DNA from 4 places in the Pantoea sp. Z09 genome. Region 2 is predicted to be linked to each of the others. Evidence: predicted binding sites of a transcription regulator. Region 2 holds the regulator's gene; each other region holds the start of a gene.
What was found. The regulator Fur, encoded in region 2, represses iron uptake genes when iron is present. The targets are predictions, from matches to a motif close to ATAATAATGAGAACNACTATCAA.

Region 1 (8,019 bases), 410 kb from region 2:
ATCGGCCTGTAGCACCGGACGTGTAACGATAATCCTGTCGATATCCTTATGTATCAGGGCCTCTGCCGCTTTCGCGGCGCTGATCCAGGTTTTTCCGCATCCGGCTTCGCCGGTGGCAAAGATCAGCTGTTTCGATTCTATGGCCTGGAGATAGTGCGCCTGAGCATCGTTTCTGGCGGCGATCGGCGAACGGTCGCGCACATCACGCGCCATCCCGATTGCATCCAGCCCACCCATCTGCACCAGCGAAGTGACCGATTCTTCTTCGCGCTGACGATGACTGCGAGAGTCACTACGAAGCACCCTTCTGGCTTCACGACGCGCTTTGATCACTGCTTTCTGTCTTCCCATAGTCGCACCTTACAGTTGGTTTCATTTCCCGCGTTGGGCCGATGCCCGCCACGATTAACTGAACGCTTTAGAGGTTTGATTGGCTTCCTTTTGAGCCATGACGTGCCGTTGATAAAGATGTGCCGCACCGAAGCGCAACTGCACACCGGTAAAATCAGAAGTGAAAAAACAATTTGATGAAGAAGAGGATGCTGTCGAAGGCGCGCATGCCCTCGCTGAAGAGTGTGAAACCTGAGGTAAAGCTCTCTGTCCTGTAAAGGACCTTCCCATGCGCGACTCCAGTCTGCGAACTAACACGCTTATCCATTAAACTGCACTAATTTTAACAGAGTTGGCAACATTAATTTTACTAGCGGTCGCAGAAATCAACTGTCAGCGAAAAAACGGCGCGGTGCGCGACGCGATTTAGTAAGGCAATCAGGGAATTACGCGTGACGCGCGGTTAGCGATAAAATTGTTACGCGCGTTGACGCCTGCGCCGCCGCAACGGCGACGCAGGCGCGTCAGGCTTCCAGCAGCGGCTGCGCCAGATAGTGATTAGCGTCCGCCACGCCGGGCAACACAAAGAAGTAGCCGCCGCCGATGGGACGCACGTACTCCTCCAGCGCTTCGCCGTTAAGACGTTTCTGCACGGTGATAAAGCCCTTTTCCAGATCGTGCTGATAGCAGACGAAAAGCAGGCCCATATCGAGCTGGCCCGACGCGGTGGTGCCTGCCGAGTAGCTGTAGCCGCGGCGCAGCATCAGACTGCTCTCGGTCTCGCGGGTGCGCGGATTCGCCAGGCGAATATGCGCGTCGAGCGCGATCACCTCGCCGTTGGGATCCTGCGCATAGTCAGGCACGTCATGCTCGTGCTGCATGCCCAGCGGCGCGCCGCTCAGCTTGTCGCGGCCAAAGATCGCCTGCTGTTCGCCCAACGGGGTGCGATCCCACATTTCCACGCGAAAACGAATAATACGCGCCGCCTGATAGCAGCCGTTGCGCGCCCAGGCCGGCTCATCCTGATCGGCCGTCACCCACAGCAGCTGGTCCATTAGCGGCTTATCTGCGTTATCAGGATTCGCCGTGCCGTCCTTGAAGCCCAGCAGGTTAATCGGCGTCTCTTTCCCCTGGCTGCGCGCGGCGTGGTCGGCGATAAAGCCTTCGCGCCGCCAGCGCACGCCCAGCAGATCGGGCGTGTGCTTGACGATATCGCGCAGCGCGTGGATCACCGTGTCCTGGGTGTTGGCGCAAATCTGCAGCAGCAGGTCGCCGTGGCACTGGGCTGCGTCCAGCGAATCGTTGGGAAAGCGCGTCATGCTTTGCAGCTTTTTCGGCTTCAGCGCCTGCAGGCCGAAACGGTCGTCAAACAGCGTCTCGCCCACCGACACCGTTATCGTCAGGTTGTCCGGCGCGATCTCCGCGCCCAGAATGCCGGAATCCATCGGCGGCAGCTTTGGATTGCTCACTGCAGGCGCCGGGCCGCCGGTGGTTAAAAAGGCGATGCGCGCGGTCAGCAGCTGAAACAGGCGCGTCAGATCGGCTTTATCGCTGGCCAGCACGTCAAACGCGACCAGCATCATCGACGCCTGCTGCGGCGTGATAATGCCCGCCTGATGCTGCCCGTAGAAGGGTTGCACCTGGCGCCGCGCGTCGGGCGCAACCGTGCCGGGAGAAAAGCTGTCGGCCGCCGCGTGGAACGGGCAGCCGCCGCTCAGCGCGGCCGCGCCGCCGAGCAGCCCCAGACCTTTTAACAGGCGCCGCCGTGCGGGCTGCGCCTCATTGTGTTGACGACTCATCCTAATCGAGACCTAAGGTTCCACGCAGCAAAGAGAGATCTTCCGCCAGCGCGGTAATCGGTCCTTTCAGCGCATTGCGATCCGCGCTGGTCAGCTTCTCATAGGAGGCAAAGCCCTCGCCCGTGCGGTATTTGCTCAGGATGGCGTCGACTTTCTTAAAGTTTCCGTCCACCTTCGCCAGCAGCTGCGGATTCGCCTGCTGCAGCTGCGGACGCAGCAGATCGACAATCTTTTGCGCGCCGTCGATGTTCGCCTGGAAATCCCACAGGTCAGTGCGGCTGTAGCGATCCTCCTCGCCGGAAATCTTGCTAGAAGCGACCTCTTCGATCAGGCCCGCCGCGCCGCCGACCACTTTCACCGGCGGGAACGCCAGCTCGCTGATGCGGGTCTGCAGATCCTGCACATCGCGGTTCAGCTGGGTGGCGTAGCCTTCCATGCCCTTAGTGTTGTTGTCGCTGAACAGCGCCTTCTCCAGACGGTGGAAGCCGGTGAATTTCGGATCTTCCGCTTTTTTCTCGTAGTCGTCTTCGCGCGCGTCAATGCTGCCATCCAGATCGGAGAAGAGTTCGGCGATCGGCTCGATGCGCTCGTAGTGCTGGCGCGTCGGCGCGTAGAGCGAGCGGGCTTTCGCCAGATCGCCCGCCTTCACCGCGTGGGTAAAGGCTTCGGTGCTGGCGACCAGCTGCGCCACTTCCTGCGTCACATAGGCTTTATAGGCGGTGATCGGGCCGGCGAGCGCCAGCACGTCCGGCTTGCCACCTTTTGCCGCAGGCGAGGCGTCGCCCTCGACGATCAGTTTGCCCTTGGGATTGCTCAGCAGGCCGCAGGTCATCTCATATTCGCCTGCTTCCAGGTTGGCGGTCAGCTTCTGGCTGAAGCCCGGCGCGATATTCTCGCGCTCTTCCACCACCAGCACCCCTTTCAGGATTTCCCACTCCAGCGCTTTCTGACTGTTGTTTTTAATTAAAAACTGGGTTTTGCCCGCTTTGACGGTGAGCTGCATTGGTTCACACTGCGTATCCGTCACGCTGACCTGAACCTGAGGAATATCGGCCGCCGCAGCGGCGCCCGACAGCGCCAGCAAGGAAGCCAGCACGGTTTTGCGGCGAAAGCGAATCTTCATAGAGTTATCCCTGTTTAGTCGAAAGTTGGCGCGCCGGACGCGCCGGCAGTAAAAACAGCAGCAGCGCCGGAATCAGATAGAGGAAATAGACCGCCACTTCGCTCACGCTCGGCGTCTCCTGATAGCCCAGCACGCCCTCAAGCAGCGTGCCTGCCAGCGAATGGGTAGAGAGCACGCCGCTCAGATCGAAGGCGACGGTTTGAAACTGGTTCCAGAGGCCCGCCTCATGGAAGGCGCGGATCGCGCCCGCCGCCAGCCCGGCGGCGACAAACAGGATAAACAGGCTGCTCCAGCGAAAGAAGTGCGCCATATTGAGACGCACGCCGCCCCAGTAGAGCAGCATGCCCAGCGCCACGGCGGTCGCCAGCCCCAGCACCGCGCCGATCGGCGGCGCATAGCCGACATCCTGCGTAAAGGCAGCCAGCAAGAAGAACACCGACTCCAGCCCTTCGCGCGCCACGGCGAGAAACACCATCAGCACCAGCGCCAGCCCGCCGCGTCCTGACCGGTTCAGCGCCTGATCCACCGCCTGCTTCAGCGCCACGCGCATATTGCGCGCTACTTTACGCATCCAGAACACCATCGACGTCAGGATAGCCACCGCCACCACGGCGACGATGCCCTCAAACAGCTCCTGCTGCTTTTGCGGAAACTCGCCGGTGGTCTGGTTGATGAAAATGCCGAGCGCCAGACAAAGCGCGGCGGCGACAAAGACGCCCGCCCAGAGCGCCGGGAACCACTGGCTGCGCCCGGTGCGCTTCAGATAACCGGCAATCAGGCTAACGATCAGCGCTGCTTCGAGGCCTTCGCGCAGCATGATAAGAAAGGGAACAAACATAGCTGACCTCTGGAATGTTAAGCAGCGTCAATCGCGGGTAAAGTTAGGTAAAATGCGAACGATACCGATTATCATTATCGCGGAAGAAAAAACAAGTAATCCTCCGAAATTATTTGTGGCCCTGCAGACGCAAAAAAGCCCGCTTTCAGGGAGAAAACGGGCTTGTATGTTGTAACAAATTACTTAGTCAGGTATTCAGCCTCGGCGGCGTCGAAGCGCTGCTGCGCGGCGGCAGACGGCGCGCGACCCAGCAGGCTAAAGAGCACAATCGCGATGCTGGCGAAGGCGAAGCCCGGAATGATCTCGTAGAGATCGAGCCAGCCATACTGTTTCCAGATCAGCACCGTCGCTGCGCCAATCACCATGCCCGCCAGCGCGCCGTTGCGCGTCATGCGTTTCCAGCAGACGCCGAACAACACCACCGGGCCGAAGGCCGCGCCGAAACCGGCCCAGGCGTAGCTCACCAGGCCCAGCACGCGGTTGTCTGGGTTGGAGGCAAGCGCAATCGCCACCAGCGCCACCAGCAGCACCATGGCGCGGCCAAACCACACCAGCTCTTTCTGGCTGGCGTTTTTACGCAGGAAGCCTTTGTAGAGATCTTCCGTCAGCGCGCTGGAGCAAACCAGCAGCTGGCAGCTCAGCGTCGACATCACTGCCGCCAGAATGGCCGAAAGCAGAATGCCAGCGATCCACGGGTTGAACAGAATGCGCGCCAGTTCGATAAATACGCGCTCGCCGTTGCCGCTAACGTTCGCCGCCTGCTCGGGGTGGTTCTGGAAATAGGCGATACCGAAGAAGCCAACCGCCACCGCGCCTGCCAGACAGAGCACCATCCACGCCATGCCGATGCGGCGCGCGGTGCGGATCGAGCGGTGCGAATCCGCCGCCATAAAGCGCGCCAGAATATGCGGCTGGCCGAAATAGCCGAGTCCCCAGCCGAGCAGCGAGATCACCGCGACAAAGTTGAGCCCCTTCAGCATATTGAGGTTTTCGATGCTCTTGGCTTCGATGACCGCCAGCGAATCGTTCAACCCGCCAACGGCGACAATCACGATAACCGGCGTCAGGATCAGGGCGAAAATCATCAGGCTCGCCTGCACGGTGTCGGTCCAGCTCACCGCCAGGAAGCCGCCCACCAGCGTATAGAGAATGGTTGCCGCCGCACCGGCCCACAGCGCGGTTTCATAGCTCATGCCGAAGGTGCTTTCGAACAGGCGCGCGCCCGCCACCACGCCAGAGGCGCAGTAGATGGTGAAGAAAATCAGGATCACCAGCGCGGAGATAACGCGCAGGATTTTGCTGTTGTCTTCAAAGCGGCTGGTAAAGAAATCAGGCAGCGTCAGGGCGTTGTCGTGATGCTCAGTCTGCACGCGCAGACGGCCCGCGACGATTTTCCAGTTAAGCCAGGCGCCGATGGTCAGACCGATGGCGATCCAGCTTTCCGAAATGCCGGAGAGAAAAATTGCACCAGGCAGGCCCATCAGCAGCCAGCCGCTCATATCCGACGCGCCTGCTGAGAGCGCCGTCACGAAGCTGCCCAGACTGCGTCCGCCGAGAATGTAATCGTCAAAGTTTTTTGTGGATCGGTAGGCGATAAAGCCTATTAGCACCATCCCAAGGATATAAATTACAAAAGTCACCAGCATCGGTGTGCTTACACTCATTCGTCTCTCCACTTTATAGTTGATTTCCCGAGAGAAACCGCACTCTGCCGCGACGCCGGAACGGGACGACGCGGCAGGTTTTTGTCCAGATTCAGGCGCGTGACGTTTCCTGAGGCGCGGTATCCTGCCGGAAAGGTGCGACGCGCACAATGGATTTAACACAGGCATCACAGGGATTTCACCTGTTAATGGCTAAATTTTGCTAACAGGTTGCACTCGCTCACAGTTCGTAAGTTGCACTCCTGATAACCCTCACAAATGCAGTGAGTTAGCGCCGTGTCATTCTGGCGAGATTCTTGCAGCAAGTTCCGTGCCGTCTTTTTTAGCATTAACAAATTACTCATTAAAAAGGCTGCTACACAGGTCACACTTAACACGGTTGCACAAAGTTGCAACATCAGTAATAGTGCTGCCCACGCAGTAAGATACAGACACAGGAGCAGAGACGTCATGGGCACGACTACCATGGGGGTGAAGCTGGATGAAGCCACCCGCGAACGCATTAAACTGGCGGCGCAGAAAATCGACCGCACCCCGCACTGGCTGATTAAGCAGGCGATTTTCAACTATCTCGGCCAGCTGGAGAGCGGCGACGCGCTGCCGGAAATCCCCATGACGGCGGGCACGCTGGCGGAGCCGGAAGAGAACGCGCCGGAAGAGACGCATCAGCCCTTCCTCGACTTCGCCGAACATATTCTGCCGCAGTCGGTGGCGCGCGCCGCCATTACCGCTGCCTGGCGCCGTCCGGAAACCGACGCGGTGCCGATGCTGCTGGAACAGGCGCGCCTGCCGGCGGCGCTGGCGGAGAAAACCCATCAGCTCGCCTACAGCCTTGCCGACAAGCTGCGGCACCAAAAAGGGGCAACCGGACGCGCCGGTATGGTGCAAAGCCTGCTGCAGGAGTTCTCGTTATCTTCTCAGGAGGGCGTGGCGCTGATGTGCCTGGCGGAGGCGCTGCTGCGTATTCCCGACAAGCCGACGCGCGACGCGCTGATCCGCGACAAAATCAGCAACGGCAACTGGCAGTCGCATCTCGGCCGCAGCCCTTCCCTGTTCGTCAACGCCGCCACCTGGGGTCTGCTGTTTACCGGCCGTCTGGTTTCCACGCATAACGAAGCCAACCTGTCGCGTTCGCTGAACCGCATTATCGGCAAGAGCGGCGAGCCGCTGATCCGAAAAGGGGTCGATATGGCGATGCGTCTGATGGGCGAGCAGTTCGTGACCGGCGAAACCATCGCCGAGGCGCTGGCGAACGCGCGCAAGCTGGAAGAGAAAGGCTTTCGCTACTCCTACGATATGCTGGGCGAAGCGGCGCTGACCGCCAGCGACGCCAAAGCCTATCTGGTCTCCTACCAGCAGGCGATCCACGCCATCGGCAAAGCCTCCAACGGACGCGGCATCTATGAAGGGCCGGGCATCTCTATCAAGCTCTCCGCCCTGCATCCGCGCTACAGCCGCGCCCAGTACGACCGCGTGATGGAGGAGCTTTATCCGATCCTCAAATCCCTGACGCTGCTGGCGCGCTCCTACGATATCGGCATTAATATCGACGCCGAAGAGGCGGACCGTCTGGAGCTGTCGCTCGATCTGCTGGAAAAACTCTGCTTCGAGCCGGAGCTGGAGGGCTGGAACGGCATCGGCTTCGTGATCCAGGCCTATATGAAGCGCTGTCCGTTCGTGATCGACTCGCTGATCGACCTGGCGCAGCGCAGCCGTCGCCGCCTGATGATCCGCCTGGTGAAAGGCGCCTACTGGGACAGCGAAATCAAACGCGCCCAGGTGGAAGGCCTCGAAGGCTATCCGGTCTACACCCGCAAGGTCTACACCGATATCTCCTATCTCGCCTGCGCGCGCAAGCTGCTGGCGGTGCCGAACCTGATCTACCCGCAGTTCGCCACCCACAACGCCCATACGCTGGCGGCGATCTATCAGCTGGCGGGCAATAACTACTACCCTGGCCAGTATGAGTTCCAGTGCCTGCACGGTATGGGCGAGCCGCTCTATGAGCAGGTGGTCGGCAAAGTGGCGGACGGCAAGCTGAACCGCCCGTGCCGCATCTATGCGCCGGTCGGCACCCATGAAACCCTGCTCGCCTATCTGGTGCGTCGCCTGCTGGAAAACGGCGCCAACACTTCGTTCGTTAACCGCATTGCCGACACCACGCTGCCGCTCGACGAGCTGGTGGCCGATCCGGTGGCGGCGGTCGAGAAGCTGGGCGCGAGCGAAGGCGCGATTGGCCTGCCGCATCCGAAAATTCCGCTGCCG
Region 2 (8,019 bases):
CTGCCGGGCGCGGCGCTGGCAATCTACCACTGCGCGCGTCCGGAAAACCGCGTGAAAGTCGGCAGTATCATGCTGGCCGCGGCGTTTGCCGCCTTCTTCACCGGCATCACCGAGCCGCTGGAGTTCTCCTTTATGTTTGTGGCGCCGGTGCTCTATGTGATCCACGCGCTGCTGACCGGCATCTCGGTCTTTATCGCCGCCAGCATGCACTGGATTGCCGGTTTTGGCTTTAGCGCCGGGCTGGTGGATATGGTGCTGTCGAGCCGTAACCCGCTGGCGACCCACTGGTGGATGCTGATCCCGCAGGGCATCGTCTTCTTTGCCCTCTATTATGTGGTGTTCCGCTTCACCATTCAGAAGTTCAACCTGTTGACGCCGGGCCGCGAGCTGGCGGTAGCAGGCGATGAAAGCGACGGCTACGACGTCAACGTCGACCACACCGACAACGGCGAAAGCGCTACCGAATCGCTGGCGCGTCGCTATATCGGCGCGGTGGGCGGCTCCGACAACCTGACCGGCATCGACGCCTGTATCACCCGTCTGCGTCTGAACGTGAAAGACTCGGCGCAGGTCAACGAGTCGGTGGCGAAACGCCTCGGCGCCTCTGGCGTCATCCGCCTCAACAAGCAGAGCGTGCAGGTGATTGTCGGCACCCAGGCGGAGAGCATCGCCTCCGCCATGAAGAAAGTGTTGACCAAAGGACCGGTCGCCTCGGCGGGCAGTGCCCCGGCGGCGGCGCCAGTCGCGGTGAAGCCTCAGGCGGTGCCCGTCACCGCTAGCAAGACCCTCGCCACGCTGCTGGCGCCGGTCAGCGGCACGGTGGTGGCGCTGGAAGAGGTACCTGACGAAGCCTTCGCCAGCAAGGCGGTGGGTGAAGGACTGGCGATCCAGCCAACCGGCAAAAACGTGGTGGCGCCGATTGCGGGAACGGTGGTGAAAATCTTCGACACTAACCACGCATTCTGCCTGGAGACCGAGAGCGGCATTGAGATCGTGGTGCATATGGGCCTCGATACCGTGGCGCTGGGCGGCAAAGGCTTCAGCCGTCGGGTAGAAGAGGGCGCGACGGTAGCGGCGGGTGAGACGGTGCTGGAGATGGATCTCGATTTCCTTAACGCCAGCGCGCGCTCAATGATCAGTCCGGTGGTGGTCAGCAACAGCGAAGATTTCGCCGGGCTGACGCTGCTGGCGACCGGCACGGTGGTGGCGGGTGAAACCCCGCTTTACGAGGTAAAAGGCTAACGCCTTCTCTCCGTTGACGTAAAAAAAAGCAGGCAGGAAGCGATTCCTGCCTTTTTCGTTTTCGCGCCCTAACAAACCGGTTGTTTCCCTGCGACGCTTTGTGGATCATACTCCGTTACTTCGTGGTACACATCACCCGCTATACGTATTGAGGATTGAGAGATGAGTGAGGCTGAAGCCCGCCCAACTAACTTTATTCGTCAGATCATCGACGAAGATTTGGCGAGCGGCAAGCACAACAGCGTGCATACCCGTTTTCCGCCTGAGCCTAACGGCTACCTGCATATTGGCCATGCTAAATCCATCTGCCTGAACTTCGGCATCGCGCAGGATTATCAGGGTCAGTGCAATCTGCGTTTCGACGATACCAATCCGGTGAAAGAGGATATGGAGTTCGTGGAATCGATCAAGCGCGACGTGCAGTGGCTGGGCTTTGAGTGGAGTGGTAACGTTCGCTATTCCTCAGATTACTTCGATCAGCTTTATCACTACGCGGTTGAACTGATCAACAAAGGTCTGGCCTACGTCGACGAACTGACGCCGGAAGAGATCCGCGAATATCGCGGCACCCTGACCGCGCCGGGTAAAAACAGCCCGTACCGCGACCGCAGCGTGGAAGAGAACCTGGCGCTGTTTGAGAAGATGCGCAACGGCGAGTTCGCCGAGGGTAAAGCCTGCCTGCGCGCCAAAATCGATATGGCCTCCAGCTTTATTGTGATGCGCGATCCGGTGCTCTATCGCATCAAGTTCGCCGAGCATCACCAGACCGGCACAAAGTGGTGCATCTACCCGATGTACGACTTTACCCACTGTATCTCCGATGCGCTGGAAAACATCACCCATTCGCTCTGTACGCTGGAGTTTCAGGACAACCGCCGTCTCTATGACTGGGTGCTGGACAACATTACGATTCCGGTGCATCCGCGTCAGTATGAGTTCTCGCGTCTTAACCTTGAATATGCGGTGATGTCGAAGCGTAAGCTGACGCAGCTGGTGAGCGAAAAAGTGGTGGAAGGCTGGGACGATCCGCGCATGCTGACCGTGTCGGGCCTGCGCCGTCGCGGCTACACCGCTGCCTCTATCCGCGAGTTCTGCCGCCGCATCGGCGTGACGAAACAGGACAACGTGGTGGAGATGGCGTCGCTGGAGTCCTGCATTCGCGACGATCTCAACGAAAACGCGCCGCGCGCCATGGCGGTGCTGGATCCGCTGAAGGTGGTGATTGAAAACCTGCCGGCAGGCCATCATGAAACCATCACCATGCCGAACCATCCGAACAAGCCGGAGATGGGCACGCGCGATGTGCCTTTTGGACGCGAAGTCTGGATCGACCGCGCGGATTTCCGCGAGGAAGCCAACAAGCAGTACAAGCGACTGGTGCTGGGCAAAGAGGTGCGTCTGCGCAACGCCTATGTGATCCGCGCTGAGCGCGTTGCTAAAGATGAAGAGGGGAATATCACCTGCATCTACTGCACCTGCGACGTCGATACCCTGAGCAAAGATCCGGCTGACGGCCGCAAGGTGAAGGGCGTGATCCACTGGGTCTCTGCCGAACATGCGCTGCCGGCGGAATTCCGTCTTTACGATCGCCTGTTCAGCGTGCCGAACCCAGGCGCGGCGGAGGATTTCCTCACTACCATCAACCCTGACTCGCTGAGCATTCGTCAGGGATTCGTCGAGCCAGGCGTGCAGCATGCCAGCCCGGACGCGCCCTATCAGTTCGAGCGCGAAGGCTACTTCTGCGTCGACAGCCACTATTCTCGTCCGAACCAGCTGGTGTTTAACCGCACCGTGGGTCTGCGCGACACCTGGGCGAAAATCGGCGATTAAATTTTTGCGTTAACCGCATCATAAAATGATAACAGGGCGAGCAATCGCCCTTTTTTATGGCTGCCATAAGGGAACCGGCATGTTTTTATGCTACAGGCGATAATAATAACTTGTCGGACCAGTCTGGCAGTTATCTGAGTTAATGAAAATTAATCAATTTCCAGATGTGAATTTCATTTTTTCAGGTAGGCTATCCGCTCTCTAAAGAGGCTATGCGGGCAGATAAAGGATAACAAATGACGGCTCTTGGTCAGGAAGCAAAACACAGCGTGGTGGTTTTACATCAGCTGATCGAACGTATGTTTAACCAGCCGTCAGGCGAAGATGACACTTTCCACCTGCTGCTCTCCCATTTTCATCCCGATTTCCGCATGGTCACGCCGCAGGGCAGGCAGCTCGACCTGAATCAGACCGAAGAGCTGTTTCGTCAGCTGCAGGGGAAGCGCGAAGGCATGCGCATTGCCACCAGCGAACACGCGGTGATCTCGCAGCAAAAAGATGAGGTGACTATCCAGTATCGCGAACTGCAGATGATGAACGGCAGCGATCAAACGCGTATCGCGCTGGCGATCCTCGACTGCAGCACCTCCATTCCTCGCTGGCGCTACCTGCACGAAACCCTGGTCGCCTGACCGCCACCCATAAAAAAAGCCGGTATGCATACCGGCTTTTAGCATTACTGCATAGCACATATTACTGGTCGTGGAGCGTGTCGTCTTCGCGGCAATCGCCCAGCGCGCAGTGGCCATAGAGATAGAGGCTATGGTTGGTCAGCTTGATGCCGTGGCGGGTGGCGATGTCGCGCTGACGCGCTTCGATCGATTCGTCGCTGAACTCGATCACTTTACCGCAGTCGAGGCAGATCAGGTGATCGTGGTGATGCTGCTGGGTCAGTTCGAAAACCGATTTCCCGCCTTCAAAGTTGTGACGCGTCACAATGCCCGCATCGTCAAACTGGTTGAGTACGCGATAAACGGTCGCCAGACCAATCTCTTCGCCCATATCGATCAGGCGTTTATAAAGATCTTCCGCGCTGACGTGATGGCACTGAGGTTCCTGAAGCACTTCCAGAATTTTAAGTCTGGGCAGCGTGACTTTCAGGCCAGCCTTCTTTAATGCGGTGTTGTTGTCAGTCATGCGGATAGTGTCCTGTTACTTTGCTGGTTACTTGAGGCGCCTTGCCTTGAATGTCGTTCGGTGTCTATTCTCATTTGCGTCTCATTATAGAGGCGAAGCATTGAAATGAAAACCGAGGGAAACGCCTGAAATCAACACGGGCTGTAAGGAAATGCGTAACGGCGCCGGGCGGAGAAATGCAGGAGGTTCGTTATCATCTCGCTAACTTCCTGACCTCGCGGAAGAAATAAGCAGATAACCGATGTGGGTATTGTACAGAAACAGCGGTAAAAGTTAAAAATCTGTAGCTATTATTTCTATAGGAAAAACCTTTAACTCAATGTGAGCCAGCGCCCACATTGAGTATGTGGGTAATCAGGCTTCGATGATCGCCTGCAGCTGCAGCTCGTCATAGATCTGTTTTACCCAGGCGTCGACGCGCTGGCTGGTCAGCTCTGGCTGACGATCTTCATCGATGGCCAGGCCGAGGAAATGCTTGTCGTCCGCCAGGCCTTTAGAGGCTTCGAAGTGGTAGCCTTCGGTCGGCCAGTGACCGACGATTACCGCGCCGTTTGGCTCGATAATGTCGCGAATGGTGCCCATCGCGTCGCAGAAATATTCCGCGTAGTCTTCCTGGTCGCCGCAGCCGAAAAGCGCCACCAGCTTGCCGTTGAAGTCGATCTCCTCCAGCGTCGGGAAGAAATCGTCCCAGTCGCACTGCGCTTCGCCGTAATACCAGGTGGGAATGCCCAGCAGCAGGATGTCGAACGCTTCCAGATCTTCTTTCGTGCTTTTGGCAATGTCATGCACTTCCGCAACGTCTTTGCCCAGTTGTTTCTGGATCATTTTTGCAATGTTTTCGGTGTTGCCGGTATCGCTGCCGAAGAAGATGCCTACGATTGCCATGGGATCAATAACCTCTTAAATCCTGATAATGAGATGCATGCGCAGAGCGCACAATTAAGCGAATGATAGCAGAGCGGGCAACGGGGCGGAACTTGAAAAGGCGCGCCATTTGCTTCTGCGTGCGCTTTGCGCGGTTCAGTCCAGTTTGAGTTGCGCCAGCAGCATCTGTTCAATCAGTTCGCTGCGGCTGATATTGCGTTGCTCGGCCAGGGTGTTCAGCGCATCCACGGCTTCGCCGCTCATTTTGAGTTCGACACGGCGCAGCCCGCGCACTTTGTCGCGTTTTAGTTGATTGCGCTTATTGATGCGCAGCTGTTCATCACGCGAGAGCGGACTGGTTTTCGGTCGACCGGGACGACGCTCGTTTGCGAACAGATCCAGCGTGGTGCGGTCAGTGTGTTCTTTTGCCATGGCTTAGTAAAACTAGAGGCGCGAACAGGCGCGTTGATGACGATACAGGTGATTGCCGCGGCGAAAAACCGGCTGCGGCAAAATTTAGCGCGCCATCATACTCCAGCAGAAGTGATGACGCCAATGCAAAACCGCGAACGGCAAGCTTTTGCTTTTAAAGCGCAAAAAAGCGGCGAACGCTGCGCAATACCGCATCAGGTTTCTCGGCGTGCACCCAGTGTCCGGCGCCGCTGATAACGTAAGCGCTGGCGGCGGGAAACTGGCGCAGCAGCGCGTCACGGTACTGATTGTCGAGATAGGGCGACTCCCCGCCGCGAATAAACAGCGCCGGATGCGGCCAGGCCGGCACCGCTTCCCAGCCTGATAGTGTAGCGTAGTTTTCCCACAGCGCGGGCACGTTGAAGCGCCACTCGCCCTCCTGGAACGACTTGAGGATAAACTGAATCACGCCCTCTTCCTTTATATGGGCGCGCATCACCTGCGCGGCCTCGCTGCGCAGACGCACGCCCGCGTCGCTCACGGCGCGGATGGCGGCGAAGATCTCGTCATGGCGGCGCGTCTGATAGTCCACCGGCGCGATGTCGATCATTACCAGCCGTTCCAGGCGCTGCGGCGCCAGCGCGCTCATCGCCATGGCGATTTTTCCGCCCATGGAGTGGCCGATGACCGCGACGCGATCGATATGGTGCGCGTCCAGCGTGTCGAGCATATCCTGCGCCATGGCGCGATAGCTCATCTCATCGGCGCGCGGCGAGAGGCCGTGATTGCGCACGTCGACCTGAATCAGCGGCCCCGCATCCTTTAAGCCGCGCGCCAGCACGCCCAGGTTGTCCAGGCTGCCGAACAGGCCGTGAATAAGCAGGATGGGAAGGGAATCCGCAACAGATTGGTCAGTTTGCAAACGAGCATTTAAAATCATGGCAAAGTTCTTAAGATGGGGACCTCGGCTTAGGTTATCATGCTTTCACCTTTCCGGGCGCGCCGACAGGGCAGGCTTTAGGGCATATTCCGACTTTTGCCGTCAGAGCGTGCGAATGCTATCAGGCCGTCTGGATTTAACTTTATAATCCTTGTGTTAGAACCCGCCCGCTCAGCGACCGTCCGGCGTTTGCCGACGGCGATTTCCAGGCTGGCATGGTTCTGTCATAAGTCGAAACCGTACGGAAAAAGATGAAAACGATCGAAGTTGACGAAGACCTCTACCGCTATATCGCCAGCCACACGCAACATATCGGCGAGAGCGCCTCTGACATTTTACGGCGGATGCTAAAATTTAACGCCGGTCAAAGCGCGCCTGCGGCGGCCCCGCCGTTAGCCTCAGGTGATGCGGCGCAGAAGGCGATCCAGCCGGTGCGGGCGGAAAACCGTCCACAGGATCGCGTACGCGCCGTGCGTGAGCTGCTGCTGTCCGACGAATACGCCGAACAGAAGAAAGCGGTCAATCGCTTTATGATGATTCTGTCAACGCTCTATCGTCTTGATCCTTCAGCATTTGCTGAAGCCACTGCGTCGCTGCAGGGCCGTACTCGCGTCTATTTCGCGGGCGACGAGCAAACGCTGTTGCAAAATGGCACCCATACTAAGCCGAAGCACGTTCCCGGCACGCCGTACTGGGTGATCACCAATACCAATACCGGCCGTAAATGCAGCATGGTGGAACACATCATGGTCTCGATGCAGTTCCCGCAGGAGCTGGCAGAGAAAGTTTGCGGCACCATTTAAACTGAAGCGTCAGGGAGAAGCGCCAATGGCCAGTCACCCCCGTGCCGGGCAACCCGCCCAGCAGAGCGATTTGATTAACGTTGCACAGTTAACGTCACAGTATTATGTCCTGCAGCCCGACGTGGCGAACCCGGACCATGCGGTGAAATTCGGCACATCCGGCCATCGCGGCAGCGCAGGACGTCAAAGCTTTAACGAGCACCATATTCTGGCGATTGCGCAGGCGATTGCGGAAGAGCGCAAGAAAAACGGCATTACCGGACCTTGCTACGTCGGCAAAGATACGCACGCGCTCTCTGAGCCGGCGATCCTGTCGGTGCTGGAAGTGCTGGCTGCCAACGGCGTCGATGTCATTGTTCAGCAGGACAACGGCTATACGCCGACACCCGCTATCTCCAACGCCATCCTCGAGCATAACAAGCAGGGCGGGGCGCAGGCGGACGGCATTGTGATCACGCCGTCGCACAACCCGCCGGAAGATGGCGGCATCAAGTACAACCCGCCGAACGGCGGCCCGGCCGACACCAACGTCACCAAAGTGGTAGAAGATCGCGCCAATCAGCTGATCAAAGCGGGTCTGCAAGAGGTGAAACGCCTGCCGCTGGATCAGGCGTGGGCGAGCGGCCGCATCGTCGAAAAAGATCTGATCCAGCCGTACGTCGAAGGGCTGGCGCAGGTGATCGACTTCGCCGCTATCCAGAAAGCGGGCCTGAAGCTCGGCGTCGATCCGCTGGGCGGCTCCGGCATGGAATACTGGAAGCGCATCGCCGAGCACTACAATCTCGACCTGAC
Region 3 (8,019 bases), 410 kb from region 2:
TGACCAACGAGCGTTCGCTGTGGCGTAAAGCGCGCGAAGCCTATATGGCGGTCATTATGGACGCGCGCTACAGCAAGGATCGCATTCTGGAACTCTACCTGAACGAGGTTTACCTCGGCCAGGCGGGTAACGACCAGATCCGCGGCTTCCCGCTGGCGAGCCTCTACTACTTTGGCCGTCCGGTCGACGAGCTGAGCCTCGATCAGCAGGCGATGCTGGTGGGGATGGTGAAGGGCGCCTCGCTTTACAACCCGTGGCGTAATCCCAAGCTGGCGCTGGAGCGCCGTAACCTGGTGCTGCGTCTGCTGCAGCAGCAGAAGGTGATTGACCAGGAGCTGTACGACATGCTCTCGGCGCGTCCGCTCGGCGTGCAGCCGAAAGGCGGCGTGATCACCCCGCAGCCCGCCTTTATGCAGATGGTGCGCAGCGAGCTGCAGGCGAAGCTGGGCGACAAGGTCAAAGATCTTTCCGGCGTGAAGATCTTCACCACGCTCGATCCGGTGTCGCAGGATGCGGCGGAGAAGGCGGTGCTTGACGGCATTCCGGCGCTGAAAAAACAGCGCGGCCTGAAAGATCTGGAAACCGCGATGGTGGTGGTCGATCGCTTCAGCGGCGAAGTGCGCGCCATGGTCGGCGGCGCGGATCCGCAGTTCGCCGGCTATAACCGCGCGCTGCAGGCGCGTCGCTCTATCGGCTCGCTGGCGAAGCCGGCGACCTACCTGACCGCACTCAGCCAGCCGAACACCTATCGTCTTAACAGCTGGATCGCCGATGAGCCGATCGCGCTAAAACAGCCGAACGGCAGCGTCTGGAAGCCGATGAACGACGATCGTCGCTTCAGCGGCAAGGTGATGCTGGTGGACGCGCTGACCAACTCCATGAACGTGCCGACGGTTAACCTCGGCATGACGCTGGGACTGGACGCGGTGGTGGATACCTGGACCAAACTGGGCGTGCCGAAAGATCAGCTCAACCCGGTGCCCTCGATGCTGCTCGGTGCGCTTAACCTGACGCCGATCGAAGTGGCGCAGGCGTTCCAGTCGATTGCCAGCGGCGGCAACCGCGCTTCGCTGTCGGCGGTGCGCTCGGTAATTGCCGAAGACGGCAGCGTGCTTTACCAGAGCTATCCACAGGCGCAGCGCGTCGAGCCGGCGCAGGCCGCCTATCTGACGCTCTACACCATGCAGCAGGTTGCCGATCACGGCACGGCGCGTGCGCTGGGCGCGCGCTATCCGAAGGCGCATCTGGCGGGTAAAACCGGCACCACCAACGACCTGATCGACAGCTGGTTCGCCGGGGTTGACGGCAAGGAAGTCGCTATTACCTGGGTCGGCCGCGATAACAACCAGCCGAGCAAGCTCTACGGCGCCAGCGGCGCGATGCAGATCTATCGCCGCTACCTGGATAACCAGGCGCCGATGCCGCTGGTGCTGACGCCGCCGGAAGATGTCTCGATGATGAACGTCGACACCGCGGGCAACTTTGTCTGCGGCACCGGCAGCAGCACCTGGCGCTCGCTGCCGGTGTGGGCGCTCGATCCCGATGCGCTCTGTCAGCAGCAGCAGCAGCTGTTCCAGCAGCAGCAGCAACAACAGCAGCAGGAGATGCTGAACCAGCAGCAAAACCAGCAGCAGATGCAGCAGCAACCGCAGCAGCAGCCGGAGAAGAAAGAGGGCGACGGCGTCGCGGGCTGGATTAAAGATATGTTCGGCGGTAACTAAACCACCGGTTAAAAAGGGCGCTAAGGCGCCCTTTTTTTGTGCCCGATCAATACTGCGCGAATGCCCGCCAGACGGCGCTGCGCGCGGGATTATCGCTTGCGGAAAACGCGCAGTTTCGCCTAAAATCCATCCGGCATAATAATCATTCTCGTTTCCATTCGCCTGCCCACTACTTTATTCAAGAGACACTACTATGAATGCGCGAACGACTTTTCCTTGTTATCTGCGCGGCGCTTTTTCCCGCCGCCCGCTGGCTTTAAGCATTGCCGTAATTTTTGGCTCAGTAAGCGCCTCGGCGCTGGCTGAGGAGACGCTGGTGGTTTCCGCGGCAGGCGGCGCTGAGGCGGCGCAGGAGAGCGCATGGGGACCGGCGCCGACCATTGCCGCGAAAAAGAGCGCCACCGGCACCAAAACCGACACGCCGATTGAGAAAAACCCGCAGTCGGTGTCGGTGGTAACGCGCGAGGAGATGGAGACGCGGCAGATTGCCTCGGTGAAAGAGGCGTTTAACTACACGCCGGGCGTATTGACCGGCAACCGCGGCAGCTCCGGCGTTATCGACGCGCTGTCGATCCGGGGCTTTAGCGAAACCAACACCAACCAGTACCTTGACGGCCTGAAACTGCAGGGCGACAACTATTCCGAATTCGCCATCGATCCTTACTTCCTTGAGCGCGCCGAACTGCTGCGCGGGCCGGTGTCGGTGCTCTACGGCAAGAGCAATCCCGGCGGCGTAGTGGCGCTGGTAAGCAAGCGTCCGACGCAGGAGACGCTGCGCGAAGTGCAGTTCCAGATGGGCAGCGACAACCTCTTTTCCACCGGCTTCGATTTCGGTGGCGCGCTGGATGACGACGGCGTTTACAGCTATCGTCTGACCGGCCTCGCCCACAGCGCCGACGCGCAGCAGGAGATGAACAAAGAGAAGCGCTACACCATCGCGCCCGCCTTTAGCTGGCGTCCTGACGCCAACACCCGCATCGACCTGCTGACCTATTTCCAGAATGAGCCGCAAACCGGCTACTACGGCTGGCTGCCGCGTCAGGGCACGGTGGTGCCGATTACGCGCGCGGACGGCAGCGAATATAAGCTACCGACCAACTTCGACGAAGGCGAGCAGAGCAATAAGATCTCGCGCAATACCAAAATGATCGGCTACAGCGCCGAGCACAGCTTCAACGACACCTGGACGGTGCGTCAGAACCTGCGCTACGCCGATCTGCGCACTAACTACCGCAGCATCTACGGCAACGGCTTCGACGCGGCGACCCAGTCGATTACGCGCGGCTCGGCGGTGTCGGACGAGACGCTAAACCAGTTCGCCGTCGATACCCAGGCACAGGCGACATTCGCCACCGGCGCGCTGGATCATACGCTGCTGCTGGGCGTGGATTTCCAGCGCACGCGCAATGATATCAATGCGCAGTTTGGCTCGGCCAGTAGCCTGAACGCCATTGCTCCGCAGTATGGCGATGAGAGCGTCACGCCGTATGACCCGTATCAGCATCTCAATAAACAGCGCCAGACCGGCCTCTATGTTCAGGATCAGATGGAGTGGGACCGCTGGGTGCTGACGCTGGGCGGCCGCTACGATTACGCCATGACCTCGGTGTACGATCGCTATAACGGCACGCTGAGCCGCCAGAACGATCAGGCCTTTACCTGGCGCGGCGGGCTGAACTATGTATTCGACAACGGTATCGCCCCTTACTTCAGCTACAGCGAAGCCTTTATTCCTAATTCGGGTTCGACCTATGAAGGCCAGGCCTTCGATCCGTCGCGCGCTAAGCAGTATGAAGCGGGCGTGAAATATGTGCCGAAAGATCGTCCGATCACCATGACCGCTGCGGTTTATCAGCTGACGAAGACTAAAAACCTGACGGCGGATCCCGATACGGTAAACCATCCGTTCGCCAGCGTGCAGAGTGGCGAAATCCGTTCGCGCGGCGTCGAGCTGGAAGCCAAAGCGGCGGTAAACGCCAATATCGACCTGACGGCGTCCTACACCTACACCGACGCGGAGTACACCCACGACACGCAGCTGAAAGGCCGCACGCCGGTGCAGGTGCCGAAGCATATGGCGTCGCTGTGGGCGGACTATAGCTTCCATGAAACCGCGCTCTCTGGCGTCACCGTCGGCGCAGGCGTGCGCTACGTCGGGGAAAGCAAAGGGCTATACAGCACCGGCACGCAAACCAACCAGAACTTCGACGTTGCCGGTTACACCACGGTGGACGCGATGCTGAAATACGATCTTGGCCGTTTCGGCCTGCCGGGCTCCTCGGTGGGCGTCAACGTGAAAAACCTGTTTGACCGCGACTATGTCGCCAGCTGCTACCGCGACTACGCCTGCTACTGGGGCGCTGAGCGTCAAATCGTCGGCACCGCCACTTTCCGTTTCTGATGCAACCGGGCGCTGCGGCGCCCGTTTAACCTGGGATAACCATGCAGCCTCCGCACGACGCAGCCACTTTTACGCTGGAGGATGTCAGCTTTCACGTGCCCGGCCGCACGCTGCTGCATCCGCTCTCGCTCACCTTTCCGCCTGGCAAGGTTACCGCGCTTATCGGCCACAACGGCTCCGGCAAATCCACCCTGCTTAAGATGCTGGGCCGCCACCAGAACGCCAGCGAAGGCCGCGTGCTGCTTAACGGTAGTCCGGTCGAGGCGTGGAACGGCAAAGCCTTCGCGCGTGAGGTCGCCTATCTGCCGCAGCAGCTGCCCGCCGCCGAAGGCATGACGGTGCGCGAGCTGGTGGCGATTGGCCGCTATCCGTGGCACGGCGCGCTGGGCCGCTTTGGTCAGGAAGATCGCGTGCGGGTAGAGGAGGCGATCGCCCAGGTCGGGCTGAAGCCGCTGGCCGCGCGTCTGGTGGATAGCCTCTCCGGCGGCGAACGTCAGCGCGCCTGGCTGGCGATGCTGGTGGCGCAGAACAGCCGCTGCCTGCTGCTGGACGAGCCGACCTCGGCGCTGGATATCGCACATCAGGTTGAGGTGCTGGCGCTGATCCAGCGCCTCAGCCGCGAACGCGGCCTGACGGTGATCGCCGTGCTGCACGACATCAATATGGCGGCGCGCTATTGCGGCCATCTGGTGGCGCTGCGCGGCGGCGAAATGATCGCCGAAGGGGCGCCGGACGCCATTATGCAGGCCGAGGTGCTGGGCGCGATCTACGGCATTCCGATGGGCATCCTGCCGCATCCGCAGGGCGGCGCGCCGGTCAGCTTTGTCTACTAAGGACCCGATCATGGAAATCACTCGTCGTCGCCTGCTGGCGGCGCTGGCGCTGTCGCCGTGGCTGAGCGCCTGGCCGCTGCGCGCCGCGACCGCGCCCGAGCAGGCGCGCATTATCGCGCTGGAGTGGCTACCGACCGAACTGCTGCTGGCGCTCGGCGTCATGCCGCTGGCGGTCGCCGACACGCGCAACTACAACATCTGGGTCGGCGAGCCGCCGCTGCCGCCGCACACGCTGGACGTCGGCCTGCGCACTGAACCGAATCTTGAGCTGATGACGCAGCTGCAGCCGTCGCTGATCCTCTGCTCCAACGGCTACGGCCCGTCGCCGGATAAGCTGAGGCGCATCGCGCCGATCATGGGCTTCGACCTCAATCGCGGCGACGGCAGGCCGCTCTCTGCCGCGCGCGACTCGCTGCGTGCGCTGGCGGCGCGCATCGGCCGCGAAGCCGAAGCGGAGGCGCATCTGCAGATGCTGGATCGCGAGCTGGCCGCCGCGCGCCAGCGGCTGGCGCCCTGGGCCGCGCGTCCGATCCTGCTGATGTCGCTGATGGACAGCCGCCACGCGCTCGCCTTTGGCAAAAACAGTTTGTTTCTTGAGGTGATGGAGCATCTTGGCCTGACCAGTGCGTGGCAGGGCGAAACCAACTTCTGGGGCAGCGCGGTGATCGGCATCGAACGGCTGGCGCACCTGCGCGATGTCGAGGCGATCTGTTTCGATCACGACAACGACGCCGATATGGCGCAGCTGAGCCGCAGCCCGCTGTGGCAGGCGCTGCCGTTTGTTCGGGCCGGACGCTTTCAGCGCGTTCCGGCGGTGTGGTACTACGGCGCGACCCTGTCGGCGCTGCATTTTGTTCGCGTGCTGGAACGCGCGCTGGAGACGCGCTGATGCGCCATCGTTATTTCCCTGCCGCGCTGCTCAGCCTGCTGTTTCTACTGGCGCTGCTGCTGAGCCTGATTAATCTGCGCGCGGCGCTGCCGGCGGCACAGTGGCCGCAGGCGCTGCTGTCGCCGGATCTCGACAATATCGATCAGATGCTGTTTCACTACAGCCTGCTGCCGCGCCTTGGGCTGGCGCTGCTGGTCGGCGCCGGGCTCGGGCTGGCGGGGCTGCTGTTCCAGCAGACGCTGCGCAACCCGCTGGCGGAGCCGACCACGCTGGGCGTCTCCTCTGGTGCGCAGCTTGGCATCACCGTCGCCACGCTGTGGCAGCTGCCGGGCGGCGCGGCCACCACGCAGCTGGCGGCGCTGATCGGCGCGCTGGCGGTGGGCGCGGTGGTGTTCGGCATCGCCTGGGGCAAACGGCTGTCGCCGGTGACGCTGATCCTCTCCGGGCTGGTGCTGAGCCTCTACAGCGGCGCGGTGAACCAGATCTTCGCCATCTTCAATCACGACCAGCTGCAGACGATGTTTCTCTGGAGCACCGGCTCGCTGAACCAGATGGGCTGGGAGAACGTCAGCCTGCTGTGGCCGCGTCTGCTGCTCGCCTTTGCGCTGGCGCTGGCGCTGCTGCGTCCGCTGACGCTGATGGGGCTGGATGACGGCGTGGCGAAGAACCTCGGCATGGCGCTGACGCTGGCGCGCGTCGGCACGCTGGCGCTGGCGATTACGCTTAGCGCGCAGCTGGTGAGCGTGGCGGGCATTATCGGCTTTATCGGGCTCTTTGCGCCGCTGCTGGCGAAGCTGCTGGGCGCGCGTCGGCTGCTGAGCCGCATGCTGCTGGCGCCGCTAATCGGCGCGCTGCTGCTGTGGCTGGCGGATGCCTGCGTGCTGTGGCTGAGCGCGCACTGGCGCGAACTCTCTACCGGCACGCTGACCGCGCTGACCGGCGTGCCGCTGCTGCTCTGGCTGCTGCCGCGCCTGCGCACCGGCTCGGTGCCGCCCGCGCTTGATATGGGCGACAGGGTGCCGACGGAACGTCATGCGGTGCCGCGCTGGACGCTGCTGGGTCTGGCGCTGCTGGCGCTGCTGGTCTGGGCCGCGCTCGCCTTCGGCCGCGACGCGCACGGCTGGAACTGGTCGAGCGGCGATCTGTTACGCCAGCTGCTGCCGTGGCGCGCGCCGCGTCTGCTGGCGGCGCTGGCGGTGGGGCTGATGCTCGGCGTAGCCGGCTGTTTGATCCAGCGGCTGACCGGCAATCCGATGGCCAGCCCGGAAGTGCTGGGCATCAGCTCCGGCGCGGCGTTCGGCGTAGTGGTGATGCTGTTCTTTGTGCCGGGCGACGCGCTGGCGTTTCTGCTGCCGGCGGGCGCGCTCGGCGCGGCGGGAACGCTGCTGATTATTATGCTGGTGGCGAGCCGCGGCGGCTTTTCGCCGGAGCGTATGCTGCTGGCGGGCATGGCGCTTAACAGCGCGTTCGTCACGCTGCTGATGCTGCTGCTGGCAAGCGGCGATCCACGCATGGGCGGCCTGCTGAGCTGGATTTCCGGCTCGACCTACAACGTCAGCGAAAAGGCGGCGCTGCAGAGCGTCGGGCTGGCGCTGATCCTGTCGACGCTGGCGCCGCTCGCCAGCCGCTGGCTGACGCTGCTGCCGCTCGGTTCCGCCACGGCGCGCTCGGCGGGCATGGCGCTGAACGCCTCGCGTCTGGCGCTGCTGCTGCTGGCGGCCGCGCTGACCGCCGCGGCGACGCTGACGATTGGTCCGCTGAGCTTTGTCGGCTTAATGGCGCCGCATATTGCGCGCATGCTCGGTTTCCGCCGCGCGCTGCCGCAGATGGCGATGGCGGGGCTGTTCGGCGCAGGACTGATGCTGCTGGCCGACTGGTGCGGACGCATGCTGGCGTTTCCCGATCAGCTGCCAGCGGGACTGATGGCGACCTTTATCGGCGCGCCGTACTTTATCTGGCTGCTAAGACGCTCGCGGTAAAAAAAAGACCGGCAATATGCCGGTCTGAGGTTGTTGACTGCGAGCTCACGCGGATGACAGGGTCTGATTGCAAAGTCGCTCAAGGCCTCCCTGCTCGCTCGGCCCGCGTGGATACGCACCTCATTCCTGAGGTGCGCCCGTAAACGGGCCAACGCGCTGCGTTGTTCAAAAACGCTCCCGACGTTTTTGTCCTTGT
Region 4 (8,019 bases), 1.9 Mb from region 2:
AGATCTGGGTGCAGCCGCGATTGCCGACGAAGATCATGATTTCATTGCCTTCCTGCTGCGCCAGCGTTAGCAGCCGCGCCAGCGCGTCGTTCTCCACGCGCCACGCCAGATCGCTGCCCGCCGCGCGGAACGCCTGCGGGCGCGAGACGTTATGGCGCTTCAGCAGGCCAAAGAACTGATGCACGTCGGTCATGGCGCGCCACTCGCTGTCGATAGCGGCGGCGTCGATCTCTTCGGCGAAGCTGGCCGGTTCTGGCGCGTCGACGTGCAGCGCGGCGGGCGCCTCGTCAGCGAAGCGCGCGATCAGCGCCTGCCAGGCCGGCATGTCAGTATGGTCAGTGGCGTAAATTTTCAGCACCGCGTCGCCGTGACGATCGAAAATCTGAATGCTCTGCCGCTCGCCGTGCGCGCTCTGCTCGCGCAGGAAAAACGCGCTGCGCCACTGGCCGGGAAACAGACGCAGATCGAGCGCGCGCGGGTTTAGCACCAGCCCGGCGTGATCGCCCATTTTAAGGTTCTGATAGCTGCCAAGATGCTCATGCACCGCATAGTCGTTGCGGGTGATATTTTTGGTTTCGCCGACCGCTTCTAGCGCCTGCAGCAGCTCGCGGAACTGCGGCTGTAGCCGCTGCGCGTCCTGACCGACGCGGGCGTCGCACAGCGCCGCTTCGCTGATGCCCATCAGCGCGGCCAGATCGCGGGCGTATTTTTTCGGGTGGCTGCTTTTCAGCGTTTGATAATGTTGAAACAGTGGATTCATTGCGCGTTGCTCCCGTAGCAAAAACGCCCTGCCTCAGCGCAGGGCGGACGAGTGATTAGAAATCGACGTTGACGCCCAGCTGGTACGTGCGGCCCGGCATCACCGCCAGCGCCACATCGTTGCGATCCTGCGCCGTCTCGCTGGTCAGCTCGCGGCTGCTGGTGTAGTCCCAGTATTTGCGGTCGGTCAGGTTATAGATGCCGCCGCTCAGCCTGACGTTCTTCGCCACCTGCCAGTAGGCCGTTGCATCTACCATGCCATAACCCGGCACGCGCATATACTCGCTGGTGGCGTCGGTGAGCGCCGCGCCGCTGTTGGTATAGCTTTCGCGGTTGGTTTCCGTGGCGCGTTTGCCTTTGACGAAGGTTGCGGTGACCGCCGCGCCGTAGCCGCGCTGCACGTCATCCCACGCCAGCCCGACGATCGCCTTCAGCGGCGCGACGCTGTCGAGATCGACATACTTGTCGCCTGAATAGCTCGACTTCGACTTCCCTTCGTTATAGCCCAGCGCAAAGGTGGCGCTCAGCCCGTCGACCTGCTGGAACCAGGTGCCGAAGTTGAGTTTAGTCGCCAGCTCCGCGCCGTAGATATAGGCCTTGTCGCGGTTCTCCGCCTGGTAGGTGGTGTAAATATTGCCCGGCACGTTAACGAACTTGTCAGGGTTGCCGGCGCGGGTATAGCGCGTGTAGGCGATAAAGTTTTTGTACTGGTTGTAGAACAGCGAGGCGTTCACCGTCACGCCTTCCACCGCCTGGCCTTTCACTCCCCACTCGAAGTTGTTGCTGGTTTCGGTGTCGAGATCGGCGTTGCCGACCAGCGCATACTGCGCGCGGCCCGCATAGCTGGAGCCGAGGTTCCAGGAGCCGTAGAGCTGGCTGGCGGTCGGGAACTCGACGCCGCGCTTGTACTGCAAATAGGTGATGAGCGCTGGCGTCAGATCGTACTGCAGGGTAAGCGACGGCAGCACTTCGGTGTCGCTGTTGCCGGAGCCGTAGAGCGTTTCCAGCTGCTCTTCGGTCAGCACGCTGCTGCCAGCGGTGAGGTCGGAGAGGTTGCGCGGTTTGGTGTTCTGATACATCACGCGCACGCCGGGGATCACTGCGAAGCCGTGGCTGTCGAGGTCGAAGTTGATCTTATCCTGCAGGTAGCCGGCGACGGTGTAGCTGCGGCTGTCGGCCTGCGGCTGCATGATCACGCTGTACTGGCTCGGCGTGGGCGACTGACGGAACGGGCGCTCGGTGCTCTCGATGCTGGCGTTAACGCCGGCGCTCAGCTCGTGGCGGCCGACGATTTTCGTGGCGCGCGTGTCGAAGCCGAGGCTGCGGGTGTTGTAATCGGAATAGACCCTTTCCCAGGCGCTGGCGCTGCTCGGCATCCAGGTATTGTCGTGCGACTCGGTTTTCTGCCAGTAGAGGCGCGTGGTCAGAGTGTCGAGCAGATCGCTGTAGGGCGTCCACTCATCCGCCAGGCTGACGCCGAAGCGGCGCGTGTCGCTCTGCTGCTGCGAGGTGCCCCAGACGGTATTGCCGGAGGTATCCCAGCCGTCGTAGTGGGTGTGGTTAGTTTTGTGGTAGTAGTCGAAAGTGGCGCTCAGCTTATGCTGGTCGTTGGGCTGCCAGATGCCGGAGGTCATAAAGGCGTCGGAGTGCCAGTTAGCCGGATAGGCCTGCTTCACGCCGCTGTTGTTTTGCGTCTCCTGACCGTCGCGGCGGCTGTAGACAAACAGGCCGCGCAGTTCATCGTCGCCCGCTGCCGCCGTGATGCCGTTGTGCCAGCTGCGGTCGGCGGAGTTGTAGTTACTCTGATAGCCGAAGTAACTGTTTTTGCTGCCGCTCAGGTAGTCGTCGGCGCTTTTGTTGTGAAACGAGACGTTGCCGCCAATCGAGGCGTTGGGCTGATCGACCGCGGTCGCGCCCTTTTCAATCTCGACGCTGCCGAACATATAGGGATCGATATAGTCGCCGCGCCCGATGCCGAAGGTGTTGTTGCCGACGCGGCTAACGTAGGGACGGCCGGTGGCGTCCGGCAGGGGAATGCCGTCAACGTCGAGCCCGACGCGGTTGCTCTCCAGGCCGCGAATGTTGTAGCCGCTGTAGCCGGCGCGGTCGAAGCCGCTTTTGCCTGAGGAGGAGCCGCCCGCCGATCCGGTGGCGCTGATCAGCGGCTCATAGCACATAATGGAGCCGAAGTCGTTGGCCCCACGTTTTTGCAGGTCGGCGGCGGATAATGTGGTTTTATTGCCCGCCTTTGGCTTCGGCGCGGTAACGGTCATGACCGGGTCGGCGCTGCTTTTTTCGCTGGCAGGCGTTTCGCTGGCGGCATAGCCGCAGGCGGCGTGAACCGAGGCAGCCAGCAGCGCGATTTTACAGAGTCGCGGCTGGGTGAATCCCTGAAACATTGAAGACATAAGCGCAAATACCTTATTGATTGTTAGTATTTGCTCACTTACTTGCTGTCAGTAGACAAAGCACGGTTTTGCACATCAAACCGTAAACAGAACGTCTTTTTTATTATGAATAATTTCGCCAGAAATGTAATGTAAGTGGTAATCATTATCAACTGGCTTTAGAGTAAGATGTATCTTACACCGCACGATTTGCTAATCTGCGTGCAGAGCGAAACTAACGTCGACAGGGAAACCGCTATGACCGAGAAACCCTCCATTATCATCCACTACTGCACCCAGTGTAACTGGCTGCTGCGTTCCGCCTGGATGGCGCAGGAGCTGCTGCACACCTTCGCCGACGACCTGGCGGCAGTCACGCTGAAGCCGGGCACCGGCGGGGTATTTGAGATTGTCATTAATGACGATATGCTGTGGGAGCGTAAACGCGACGGCGGCTTTCCTGACGCGGCGGCGCTGAAGCAGCGCGTGCGCGACGTCTGCTTCCCGGATCGGCCGTTAGGTCATGTGGATAAGAAAAAAAGCTGAGGCTTAGCTGGCAGCGATTTTATCCGCCGCCGCGTTTAGCGCCTCGACCACCTTTGCCAGGGTTTCCGGCGATATGTCTTGCTGGGCGAGGCGGCTATTGAGCGTGGTACGCATACGGTGGATCGCCTGATCGACGTCGGGAATGCTGCGGTTATTGACCAGCACCGCCAGCGACGACAGGCGCTCAATCAGCTGCTCGACCTGCGGCTGCTGCTCCGCCAGCTGCGCGCGTCCCGCCGCATTCAGCGTATAGGCTTTGCGCGACGCCTGCGCGTCCACCACGCTGATGGCGTCCAGCTCTTCCAGCAGCGTCAGATTGGGATAGATAATGCCGGGACTTGGAGAGTATTCGCCTTTAGACAGCTCTTCGATCGACTTGATCAGCTCGTAGCCGTGTGCGTCGTTTTGCGCCAGAAAATGCAGCATTAACAGGCGGATATCGCTGGCGTCCAGCATCTTTTCACGTCGCTTACGGCGACCGCCGCATCCGCCGCGCGGAGCGGAATCCTGGTGACACGAGAAAGCCGGATCCTGTTTCATTGCCTGCCTGAAGGGAGTCTTTACGGGAGGATGATAGTAGTCCGCCGCCTGGCAAAATTCAACACGGGCGGCGGTATCGGCCTATTTGGCGTGCCAGTAAGCGACGGCGCGCACAAAGGCGGGATCGAGGCCGCGACGCGTGACAAAGTAGTCGCCGAGCGCCTTGGCGAAGTCGCCCTCGCCGGTCAGCCAGATAAAGTAATCCTCCTGCGGCACGGCGATGTTATCCAGCGCGGCGATCAGCTTATCCGCCTGCGCCGCGCCGCTGCCGAGCCAGTGGGCGTTGACGCCAGCCAGATCTGGCAGGTAGTCGCGCCCGGTCGCTTCATCCACGCAGGCGAACAGATGCAGCGCCTGCGCCCTGGCGTCGGCCTGACGGCGTTTGAACGCCGGCAGCCCGGTTTCATCGCAGACGTAGAGCTGAAACGCGTAGTCGGTCGGCACCACCAGCGAGCCGCGCGGGCCGCCCATAATCAGGCGATCGCCCTCTTTCGCCTGCTGCGCCCAGCCGCTGGCGACGCCACCGTCGTGGATATAGAAGTCGAGCGTCAGCGACGATTCGCCGTCAAAGGCAAGCGGCGTATAGTCGCGCGCCGGCGGACGCGCGCCGCCTGGCCAGACGATGCCGTCGTCGGTCATCTGCGGCAGCTGCAGTTCCGCGCCGCTCTCCTGCGGGAAAAAAACTTTGATATGGTCGTCAAAGCCCGGCGAGTGGAAGCCCGCCAGATCGCTGCCGTGAAAGGTGATGCGCCAGAATTCGCTGGCGACCAGCGTTTTGCTGGCGACGGTGATGTGGCGAAAGCGCAGTTCGTTGCGCACGCGCTGCGGCGCGCGGCTGCGGGACGCCTGGTTGTCGGAATGCATAAATCCTCCTTTTACGCCGCCGGCTGCGGCCGTGAATGCGTGAGAAAACAGAAGAATGATTCTCATTTGAGGCGCCCAGATTACTCATGATATATCTTACACGCAAGGATCGATTGTGCTATTTCCGCGCAGCCGAAAAGGTGCGCAGGCGAATGCCTGCGCACAGAAGAGCATGCGAATCAGAGAAGCGCGCGGAGGTCGCGCGCGGCGATCAGAGGTTGTCGTTTAAGGCGTCGGCGCCGAAGTGCTTCGGCGACTGCTGCGGCAGCGCGTTGTCGCCGAGGATTTCATGCTGGGTCGGCTGGGCATGCGGATGCAGGCCAGCAGGCGGCGTAAAGGGTTCAGCCATCTGGGCGCCGGCAAAGAGCGGCAAAGCAGAAAGCGCCGTAACAAGGAACAGCGAAGTCAGTTTCATGGTTGTCGTCGTGTTATATGTCTGGTTCGAAAAGAACCTGAAAGGCAGATGAATATCCAGTCCGGCAGGCCTTATGCACGATATCCGCACGGCTTCCGGGTTAAGGCAGGAATTTTACGCCAGAAAACGCATCTATTTTATAAAATCGTGCGGTTTATCACAGTTCACCGCACGAAAAGCCGCTGCTAGCTCAGCGTGACAGGAATGGAGAAGAGGCCGACCAGCGCGTCCGGCGTCGAGGCTTTCATATCGAGACGCAGCAGATCTTTTCCCTGACGGCGCGCGACGCCCAGCGCGGGCAGATGCACGTAGTAGAGATCGGCGATAAAGCGCGTCAGCTGTTCCGGCGCGCCCTGCCAGGGAATAGTGGCGTAAAGCCCGCGCGCCGAGGTCCAGTTGACGATATGCGACCCCATGATATCGGCGTGCTGGCTCTCCAGCGCCTGAAACAGGCTAATGTGCTGCTGCTCCGCCGCCGAGCTGCCGGGGCCGTACTGGAAGCCGAGCCAGCCGCGCTCGACGTGCTGACCGGCGAAGCGCACAAAGCTGCGCGCCTGCTGCGCCACGGTGTGCGCGTGATCGCGCACGTAGTCGCCGAATTTACACTCCCACTCCACCACTTCCCCGCGCAGCTGCAGCTCATCGCGCTCCACCAGCTGCGCCTGCAGCATTTCGCCATGCACCGAGATCGGGCCGTGAAAGCTTTGCAGCTGCAAATCGGGCACGCGACGGAAGGCGCCCGGCGTCAGCGAGAAGTGGTTTTTGAAGACGCGGGTGAAGTTCTGCTGGTTGTCGAAACCAAAGCGCACCGCGATGTCGATCAGCGGCATGCGCGTCAGGCGCAGCGCCATGGCGGACATGGTGAGGCGGCGTTTGCGCGTATAGGCCGCCAGCGTCTGGCCGGTCATCTCTTTGAACATGCGCTGCATATGCCATTTGGAGTAACCAGATTTCAGGGTGATCAGATCGATATTAAGGTCGTCGGTCAGATTCGCTTCAATCCACTCCACCAGATCGCTGATGTACTGTTTTTTTACGTTCAGGCTGAGCATTTGTGTGGGGATCGTAGAAAAGTATTGCGGGATTAGTCACATAATCATAACAAAAATGTCTTACGCATGTAAGGAAGGGTAAAGAAAGCGTAAGCCCAACGCGGGCAAAAGGCATTTAATGCTTAGTCTGCGAAAAGGATAACAAAACGTGTTGTCTGTGGATGAAGATGCACACGCGGATAGCATGGACCGATCGCAAAGGCGCTTTACGCATCCCTGCTCGCTCGGTCCGCGCAGTTACGCACCTCATCCCTGAGGTGCGCCCGTAAACGGGCCAACGTTGCTCGTTGTTCAAAAACGCTCCCGGCGTTTTTGTCCTTGTCGCGGGACGTTTTGCTCTTCGGTCCATGCCAGCCGCTCAGTAAGCACTTTGCGGCCTTTGACAGGAACGAAAAGATTAGTGGCTGCGCATACCCGCCGCAGTCATCATCATACGGAACAGCATTGCCACCACACCGAGCGCCAGCACGCTTGCTCCATAGATCACCACCAGCCACAGAATGCGTTTCCACAACGGCGCTTTGGGTTCATTGTGGTGTTTCACGTTGCCGACCTCAGTTTGCATATCAATGGTATCCTTCGTCTGCTTTGATTTTCCCGCGGAACACGTAGTAGCTCCAGAAGGTGTAGCCGAGGATCATCGGAATAATTAACAGGCTGCCCACCAGCATAAAGGCCTGGCTAATCGCCGGCGACGCGGCCTGCCAGATGGTAACGGAAGGCGGAATAATATTCGGCCATACGCTGATGCCCAGGCCGGAAAAGCCGAGGAAAATCAGCGCCAGCGTCAGCAGAAACGGCGAGTAGTGCGCCTCACGCTTGATGGCGCGAATAATGCCCCACGAGCAGAGCAGCACCAGCGCCGGAACCGGCAGGAACCAGTACAGGTTCGGACGGGTGAACCAGCGCTGCGCGATGGCGTCATGGCTGAACGGCGTCCACAGGCTGATAATGCCCACCACCACCAGCAGCGCGATCACCAGCGGCGTCGCCAGCGCCGACATCTTGCGATGCAGCTCATGCTCGGTTTTCATAATCAGCCAGGTGCAGCCCAGCAGCGCATAGGCGATCACCAGACCCACGCCGCAGAACAGCGGGAACGGCGCCAGCCAGTCCATTGCAGAACCGCTGAAGTGACGGCCCGTCACCTTAATGCCGTCGAGCATCGCGCCGACCGCAACGCCCTGGCTAAAGGTCGCCAGAATCGAACCCGCGACGAAAGATTTGTCCCAGAACGCGCGGTGCGTTTCGGTCGCCTTAAAGCGGAACTCGAAGGCGACGCCGCGGAAAATCAGGCCGATCAGCATCGCCGTCAGCGGAATCGAGAGCGCATCGGCGATCACCGAATAGGCCAGCGGGAAGGCGCCATACAGGCCCGCGCCGCCCAGCACCAGCCAGGTCTCGTTGCCGTCCCAGACCGGCGCGACGGTGTTCACCATCATGTCGCGCTCGACCG

Region 1: a site for Fur is predicted at 4,143-4,165, ahead of efeU (iron uptake transporter permease EfeU). Genes of this name have one in related genera too.
Region 3: a site for Fur is predicted at 1,857-1,879, ahead of fhuA (ferrichrome porin FhuA). Genes of this name have one in related genera too.
Region 4: a site for Fur is predicted at 3,297-3,319, ahead of MC269_RS03370 (TonB-dependent receptor domain-containing protein). Genes of this name have one in related genera too.

Annotation. Positions count from the first base shown of each region.
Region 1 covers NZ_CP092373.1:2,330,215-2,338,233, forward strand. The annotation lists gene phoH (phosphate starvation-inducible protein PhoH) at 1-351, opposite strand, end outside; gene efeB (iron uptake transporter deferrochelatase/peroxidase subunit) at 855-2,129, opposite strand; gene efeO (iron uptake system protein EfeO) at 2,131-3,252, opposite strand; gene efeU (iron uptake transporter permease EfeU) at 3,257-4,090, opposite strand; gene putP (sodium/proline symporter PutP) at 4,270-5,754, opposite strand; gene putA (trifunctional transcriptional regulator/proline dehydrogenase/L-glutamate gamma-semialdehyde dehydrogenase) at 6,205-8,019, shown strand, end outside.
Region 2 covers NZ_CP092373.1:2,736,363-2,744,381, reverse strand. The annotation lists gene nagE (N-acetylglucosamine-specific PTS transporter subunit IIBC) at 1-1,242, shown strand, start outside; gene glnS (glutamine--tRNA ligase) at 1,405-3,072, shown strand; gene MC269_RS13120 (hypothetical protein) at 3,309-3,704, shown strand; gene fur (ferric iron uptake transcriptional regulator) at 3,766-4,209, opposite strand; gene fldA (flavodoxin FldA) at 4,564-5,094, opposite strand; gene ybfE (LexA regulated protein) at 5,230-5,505, opposite strand; gene ybfF (esterase) at 5,660-6,424, opposite strand; gene seqA (replication initiation negative regulator SeqA) at 6,676-7,227, shown strand; gene pgm (phosphoglucomutase (alpha-D-glucose-1,6-bisphosphate-dependent)) at 7,253-8,019, shown strand, end outside.
Region 3 covers NZ_CP092373.1:3,144,203-3,152,221, reverse strand. The annotation lists gene mrcB (bifunctional glycosyl transferase/transpeptidase) at 1-1,721, shown strand, start outside; gene fhuA (ferrichrome porin FhuA) at 1,915-4,122, shown strand; gene fhuC (Fe3+-hydroxamate ABC transporter ATP-binding protein FhuC) at 4,164-4,955, shown strand; gene fhuD (Fe(3+)-hydroxamate ABC transporter substrate-binding protein FhuD) at 4,966-5,844, shown strand; gene fhuB (Fe(3+)-hydroxamate ABC transporter permease FhuB) at 5,844-7,823, shown strand.
Region 4 covers NZ_CP092373.1:669,328-677,346, reverse strand. The annotation lists gene MC269_RS03375 (hemin-degrading factor) at 1-760, opposite strand, end outside; gene MC269_RS03370 (TonB-dependent receptor domain-containing protein) at 816-3,167, opposite strand; gene MC269_RS03365 (SelT/SelW/SelH family protein) at 3,405-3,692, shown strand; gene MC269_RS03360 (PadR family transcriptional regulator) at 3,696-4,232, opposite strand; gene MC269_RS03355 (siderophore-interacting protein) at 4,314-5,096, opposite strand; gene MC269_RS03350 (hypothetical protein) at 5,308-5,511, opposite strand; gene MC269_RS03345 (helix-turn-helix domain-containing protein) at 5,697-6,563, opposite strand; gene MC269_RS03340 (DUF2474 domain-containing protein) at 6,961-7,128, opposite strand; gene cydB (cytochrome d ubiquinol oxidase subunit II) at 7,130-8,019, opposite strand, start outside.